Regions from separate parts of the Streptomyces sp. NPDC057900 genome, predicted to be linked through region 2. Evidence: riboswitches for the same ligand, from Rfam matches in the RefSeq annotation. Region 2 holds a riboswitch; each other region holds the start of a gene.

Region 1 (2,191 bases), on a different contig from region 2:
GGTGGTGTCCCAGCCCATCTCCTCACTGGTGGCGCCGACCACCAGTTCGCCGTTCTCGCGCGGCACGAGGTAGAGGTGGCTGCCCCGGACCACGGCCCGGACGGTGCGGCTGAGGAAGGGGGCGTACGCGGTGGGTACGGTCAGCCGCAGCACCTGGCCCTTGACCGGGCGGACGGGCGGCCGGACGTGGTCCGGCACCCCCGCGAGCCGGCCGCTCAGGCTGCCGGCGGCGAGCACGACCTGATCGGCCTCCGTCCGCGTACCGTCGGCCAGTACCGCACCGGTCGCCCGGTCGCGCACCACCGAGAGCCGCTCGGCCCGCTGCCGGTGGAAGACGACCCCGGCCCGCTCGCAGGCCGTCAGCAGCGCGGCGGACAGCCGGCGCGGGTCGACCTGGTGGTCGCCGTCGACCCGCAGCCCGCCGCGTACGCCCGGCGCGAGCATCGGCTCCAGGCGCCGGCACTCCCGGCCGGTGAGCCACTGCGACTCCAGCCCGGAGCGGCGCTGCAGCTCGTGCAGCTCCCGCAGATGGGCGCGGTCGTCGGTGTCCAGCGCGACGGCCAGGGTGCCGCAGGCGCGGAAGCCGATGTCCTGCCCGCTCGCCGACTCCAGCTCGGCCGCGAACGCCGGATAGCGCGCTGCGGAGGCGACGTTGAGCCCCAGCAGCATCTCCTCGCCGTAGTGCAGCTCGGTGACGGCGGCCAGCATTCCGGCCGCGACCCGGGCGGCCCCGCCGCCGGGATCGGGATCGACGACCGCGACGGCCAGACCGCGCTGCGCGGCCCGCCAGGCGGTGACCAGCCCGATGACGCCGCCCCCGATGACGAGGACCTCGTACCCGCTCGCGCGGTGGACAGGCGTGGGCATCCAGCCCCTCCCTTCGCCGGCATGACCCGGATCAGGTTCGTACGGTCGGAGGCCGCCCAGCCTCCCTCTCAGCCCGGTACGTCCGGGCTCCCGCGAGTCTTTTACGTGGGCCACCCTAGACCCAGCCCCGCTGGACGGGTAAAGCAGGAGGCCGGCGGTACGAGGACGGTGAGGAACCCCTTTCCTGACGGACCGTCAGTTGATTAAGGTGGTCGGGTGAACGAGCAGCAGCGGGCAGAGCGGCCGGAGCGGCAGTCGGAGCGGGCCGGACGGCGGGTGGTCGTCGTCGGCGCGGGCATGGCGGGTGTGCAGACGGCGGTGGCCCTGCGGGAACAGGGCTTCACCGGCGCCCTCACCCTCATCGGCGCCGAACCCCACCAGCCCTACGACCGGCCACCGCTGTCCAAGGCGGTGCTGCTCGGCAAGGCCGAGGAATCCGCCTTCGACATCGACTTCGAGGCACTCTCCATCGAGCTGCGGCTGGGCCGCGAGGTCACGGGCCTGCGTGCCGGGGACCACGAACTGGACACCTCGCAGGGGCCCGTCCCCTACGACGTCCTGGTCATCGCCACCGGAGCCGAACCCGTCGTGCTGCCCGGCTCCGAGGGGGTGCCGGGGGTCCATCTGCTGCGCACCCTGGACGACGCGGCGCGGCTGCGGCCCGTCCTGGACGCGGGGCACACCGTCGTGGTCGTCGGCGCGGGCTGGATCGGCGCCGAGTTCGCCACCGCGGCCCGCTCGGCGGGCTGCGAAGTCACCGTCGTCGAGGCCGCGGACCGCCCCCTCGCGGGCGCCCTGCCCGCCGAGGTCGCCGCCCCGATGGCCGCCTGGTACGCGGAGAGCGGCGCCACGCTGCTGACCGGGGCGCGGGTAGCCGGGGTCGAGCCCGGCCGGGTGCTCCTGGCGGACGGCCGAAGCCTGCCGGCCGACGCCGTCGTCGTCGGGATCGGCGCCCACCCCGCCACCGGCTGGCTGGCCGGGTCCGGCGTCGCGCTCGGGCCCGACGGCTCCGTGACCGCCGACGCGGCGCTCCGCACCTCGCTGCCCGATGTGTACGCGGTCGGCGACTGCGCCTCCTTCCCCTCCGCGCGCTACGGGGCGCGGCTGCTGGTCCACCACTGGGACAACGCGCTCCAGGGGCCGCGGACCGCGGCCGCCCACATCATCGGGGCTTCGCCGGACGGGGCCGAGCCGCCCGCCTACGACCCCGTGCCCTACTTCTGGTCCGAGCAGTTCGGCAGGTTCGTGCAGTACGCGGGCCACCACGAGGGCGCGGACACCCTGCTGTGGCGCGGCGATCCGGACGGTCCCGCCTGGTCGGTGT
Region 2 (2,191 bases):
CGCGGAGCCAAGAAGCCGCCGCGGCACCTCGCCGACCTCACGCCCGCCGAGCGCAAGGAAGCCGTCGCCGCGACCGGCGAGAAGCCGTTCCGCGCCAAGCAGCTCTCGCAGCACTACTTCGCGCGGTACGCGCACGACCCGTCGGAGTGGACCAACATTCCGGCCGGGTCGCGGGACAAGCTCGCGGAGGCGTTGTTCCCCGAGCTGATGTCCGTGGTCCGCCACATCAGCTGTGACGACGACACCACTCGCAAGACCCTGTGGAAGCTGCACGACGGGACGCTGGTGGAGTCCGTCCTGATGCGCTATCCCGAGCGCGTCACGATGTGCATCTCCTCGCAGGCCGGCTGCGGGATGAACTGCCCGTTCTGCGCCACCGGGCAGGCCGGTCTCGACCGCAACCTCTCCACCGCGGAGATCGTCCACCAGATCGTGGACGGCATGCGGGCGCTGCGCGACGGCGAGGTCCCCGGGGGCCCGGCGCGGCTCTCCAACATCGTCTTCATGGGCATGGGCGAGCCGCTCGCCAACTACAACCGCGTGGTCGGCGCCATTCGCCGGCTGACGGACCCCGAGCCCGACGGGCTTGGGCTGTCGCAGCGCGGCATCACCGTCTCCACCGTCGGCCTGGTGCCGGCGATGCTGCGCTTCGCGGACGAGGGCTTCAAGTGCCGTCTCGCCGTCTCGCTGCACGCCCCGGACGACGAGCTGCGCGACACCCTCGTCCCGGTGAACACCCGGTGGAAGGTGCGCGAGGTGCTGGACGCGGCCTGGGAGTACGCGGAGAAGTCCGGCCGCCGCATCTCCATCGAGTACGCGCTGATCCGGGACATCAACGACCAGGCCTGGCGCGGTGACCGGCTCGGCCGGCTGCTCAAGGGCAAGCGGGTGCACGTCAACCTGATCCCGCTGAACCCGACCCCGGGCTCGAAGTGGACGGCATCGCGGCCGGAGGACGAGAAGGCGTTCGTCGAGGCCATCGCCGCCCACGGGGTGCCGGTGACCGTGCGCGACACCCGGGGCCAGGAGATCGACGGGGCCTGCGGACAGCTCGCGGCATCCGAGCGCTGAGGCCGGAACCGGCCGTGTAGCCTGGGCGTGAATTCAACTTCATATTCCGACAGGGGAGCGCCACAGCGCTGAGAGTGCGGCACCAAGGACAGGTTGGCCGCAGACCCTCTGAACCTCGCCCGGGTCATTCCGGGTAGGAAGTTCGGACCTTACTCAAGCTGTTGCGCCCTGCCCGCTTCCGGTTCTCCACCGGCGCGGGCAGGGCCGCGTCTCTTCCTGGTCATCTCCAGGAGGAATCACATGAGCACCACCAAGAAGGTCGCGGTGGCGGCCGTCGCCGCCGCGATCGGCGCGACCGCGCTCGCCGGCTGCGGCGGCTCGGACGACGCGTCGTCCGGATCGTCCGGCACCGGGGGATCCGGCTCCAAGACCGTCACGCTCGTCAGCCACGACTCCTTCAACGCGTCCAAGGGCGTACTGAAGGAGTTCACCCGGGAGACCGGTTACACCGTCAAGGTCCTGAAGAGCGGGGACGCGGGCGCCGCCCTCAACCAGGAGATCCTGACGAAGGGATCACCGCGCGGTGACGTGTTCTTCGGCGTCGACAACACCCTGCTCTCGCGCGCGCTCGACAACGGCCTCTTCACGCCGTACGCCGCCAAGGGCCTCGGCCAGGTCGCGTCCGACGTCCAGCTGGACGCGGCGAAGCACCGGGTCACTCCGGTCGACACCGGCGACATCTGCGTCAACTACGACAAGAAGTACTTCGCCGACAAGAAGCTCGCGCCGCCGAAGACCTTCGACGACCTGGCGAAGCCCGCGTACAAGAACCTCCTCGTCACCGAGAACGCCGCGACCTCCTCGCCCGGCCTCGGCTTCCTCCTCGGCAGCGTCGCCACCTACGGCCAGGACGGCTACCAGGACTACTGGAAGAAGCTGAAGAGCAACGGCGTCAAGGTCGTCGACGGCTGGGAGCAGGCGTACAACGAGGAGTTCTCCGGCTCCGCGGGCGGCAGGAAGGCCAAGGCCGACCGGCCGCTCGTGGTCAGTTACGCCTCCAGCCCGCCCGTCGAGGTGCTGTACGCGGACCCGCGGCCCAAGACCGCCCCGACCGGGGTCGCCACCAGGACGTGCTTCCGGCAGATCGAGTTCGCCGGTCTGCTCGACGGCGCGAAGAACG
Region 3 (2,191 bases), on a different contig from region 2:
CGGCGAGGGCCGCCAGGAACGCCACCCCGTAGGCGAGGTCCGCCCCGTGCAGTGCCCGCGCCACCGGGCCCACGTACAGGCTCGTGTTCATGAACGGCACCGCCGCGGCGAAGGCCGCGGCGAAAGCGGTGAGCGCCGGCCACCACGGCTGGGGGCGGGAGCTCTCGGCGGCCAGGTCGACGGGGGAGCCGCCGCGCGCCCGCGCCCGGACGATCCAGTCGACGGCCACGATCGCGACGAACCCGGGGATCCAGTAGCCGACGAGCAGCAGCACGTTCTGGAAGCGGGCCGTCGTGTCGGCCGCGTGCATCCACAGGACGAGCGGGAAGCCGAGGGCGGCGGCGAGCGCGGCGGCGACGGGGCGCGGCAGGCGGACGCCCATGGTCTGGAGGGCCAGCGAGCCGCTGTAGTCGTTCATGGCGTTGCTGCACAGCGCGGCGAGTGCCACGGCGAGCAGCCCGAACGCGCCGAGCGCGCCCCCGCCCAGCAGGGTGTCGATGCCGTGCGCGGTCTGGTCGGTGAAGACGGACGCACCCCACAGGCCGAGCGTCTGGACCGCCACGAACGAGACGCTGATGCCGAGCAGCGTGCACCAGAACATCCGGGGCCGCGACGTGGTGCGCGGCAGATAGCGGCTGAAGTCGCTGGCGTACGGCGCCCAGGACAGCGCCAGGCTCAGGGCGACGGTGCACGTCAGGACGAACGCGCCCGCCCGGTCCGCGCCGTGCGCGGTGCCGGTCGCGGCGGGGTGCACCCCGTCCAGCAGCTTCGTGGCGAGCACCGCGAAGGCGGCGGCGAGGACGAAGGTCATCACAGTCTGGAGCCGGTGGATCACCTCATATCCCAGGACGCCGAGCGCGCCCTGGGCCGCCATCATGACCAGCACTCCCAGCCAGAACGGCCAGCCGCACAACTGGGCCAGCGCCTCCCCGCCGAACAGTTCGATCAGCGCGTCCCAGGCGATGGACGACAGCCACTGGAGCGTGCCCGGCAGCAGCACACCCCGGCCGAACGCCAGCCGGGCGAGCGGGAGTTGTCCGGCGCCTGTCTGGCTGCCCCAGGTGCCCAGATACGCGGTGGGAACGGCACCCACGAGGGTGCCGAGCACGACGGCGGTGAGCGCCGTGGCGAAGTCCAGGCCCAGCGCGATGCCGACGGTGCCGGTGAAGACCCCGGTCATGGTCAGGTTGGGGGCGAACCAGACGGTGAACAGCCGGCCGGGCCCGCCGTAGCGGCGGTCCTCGGGGACGGGGGCTATCCCGTGCGCCTCGACGCGCAGATCGCCGGGGGCGGTGGGCATCCGCCCGTCGAACGCGGGCCGAGGGTCCGTGGCCGCGCGCTCGTCCTGGGCATACGGCAATGACATGAAGACATCCCTCCGCCAGTGCTAACTGGTTCAGGTTCGACGGGTGTGTTCTCAGCCCCTGTGCGGGGCACCCCGTGTCCGGTGTGGCGGCCAGGATAGCCGGGTGCGTGTGCGCGTAGCGCGACGGGAGGCAGTGCGCAACCGGCTCACGCTGGAGTTCCGGCAGGCCGACGGGACCAGGCCGGCCCCGGTCAGCTGAAGAGCTTGGCCACGAATGCGGAAAGATTGGCCGATGTGCGGGCGATCTGCTCCTCCACCGTCAGCGACTCCTTGAACCGGGCGCCGGAGGGCACGGCCTTCTTCCCCCGGACGTAGAGCGAACAGGCCAGGTCGGTGCACATGTACAGGCCGACCGAATTGCCATCGCGCCCGGACTGCCCGGTCTTGCGGGCGGTCATCAGGGAGACCCCGCTGCCGGGGTGCGTGGTCAGACAGAGCGAGCACATGCTCCGGTGCAGGAAGCCGCGCTGCTGGGAGGGGAAGCGGAGCGTGATGCCCGCCGTCCGGCCGTCGTACTCGGTGACGATGTAGCTGCGCCCGGGAGCGGACAGGTCACGCCAGCCGAGGAAGTCCAGATCCTCCCACGGCAGCTCCTCGAAATCGCGGGGGAGCGGCAGACGCTTGGCTTCCCCCTTGGAGCAGTTGACGAACGATGTGCGGATGTCCTGCTCGGTCACGGCCTTCATGACATCGACGCTAACTCTGCCTACGACCCCTAGGCAAACGAATAAATGATTTAGGGGTTCACCTGCGTACCCTCGGGCAGGACGCTCAGCCGATGGGCGGGCGGGTGCTCGATGCCGAGGTCGGGGCGCCAGGCCGCGA

Evidence for each region. Region 2 has a riboswitch for thiamine pyrophosphate ahead of ACFVQ0_RS32705 (thiamine ABC transporter substrate binding subunit). Riboswitches for the same ligand answer to the same signal wherever they lie in the genome.
Region 1: it holds a riboswitch for thiamine pyrophosphate, as region 2 does, so the genes downstream of both, thiO (glycine oxidase ThiO) here and ACFVQ0_RS32705 (thiamine ABC transporter substrate binding subunit) in region 2, are expected to answer to the same signal.
Region 3: it holds a riboswitch for thiamine pyrophosphate, as region 2 does, so the genes downstream of both, ACFVQ0_RS02865 (purine-cytosine permease family protein) here and ACFVQ0_RS32705 (thiamine ABC transporter substrate binding subunit) in region 2, are expected to answer to the same signal.

Annotation. Positions count from the first base shown of each region.
Region 1 covers NZ_JBHVOI010000005.1:341,321-343,511, forward strand. The annotation lists gene thiO (glycine oxidase ThiO) at 1-867, opposite strand, end outside; TPP riboswitch at 859-971, opposite strand; gene ACFVQ0_RS21800 (NAD(P)/FAD-dependent oxidoreductase) at 1,165-2,191, shown strand, end outside.
Region 2 covers NZ_JBHVOI010000014.1:90,751-92,941, reverse strand. The annotation lists gene rlmN (23S rRNA (adenine(2503)-C(2))-methyltransferase RlmN) at 1-1,071, shown strand, start outside; TPP riboswitch at 1,113-1,229, shown strand; gene ACFVQ0_RS32705 (thiamine ABC transporter substrate binding subunit) at 1,312-2,191, shown strand, end outside.
Region 3 covers NZ_JBHVOI010000001.1:712,085-714,275, reverse strand. The annotation lists gene ACFVQ0_RS02865 (purine-cytosine permease family protein) at 1-1,366, opposite strand, end outside; TPP riboswitch at 1,357-1,451, opposite strand; gene ACFVQ0_RS02860 (FBP domain-containing protein) at 1,558-2,052, opposite strand; gene ACFVQ0_RS02855 (NUDIX hydrolase) at 2,103-2,191, opposite strand, start outside.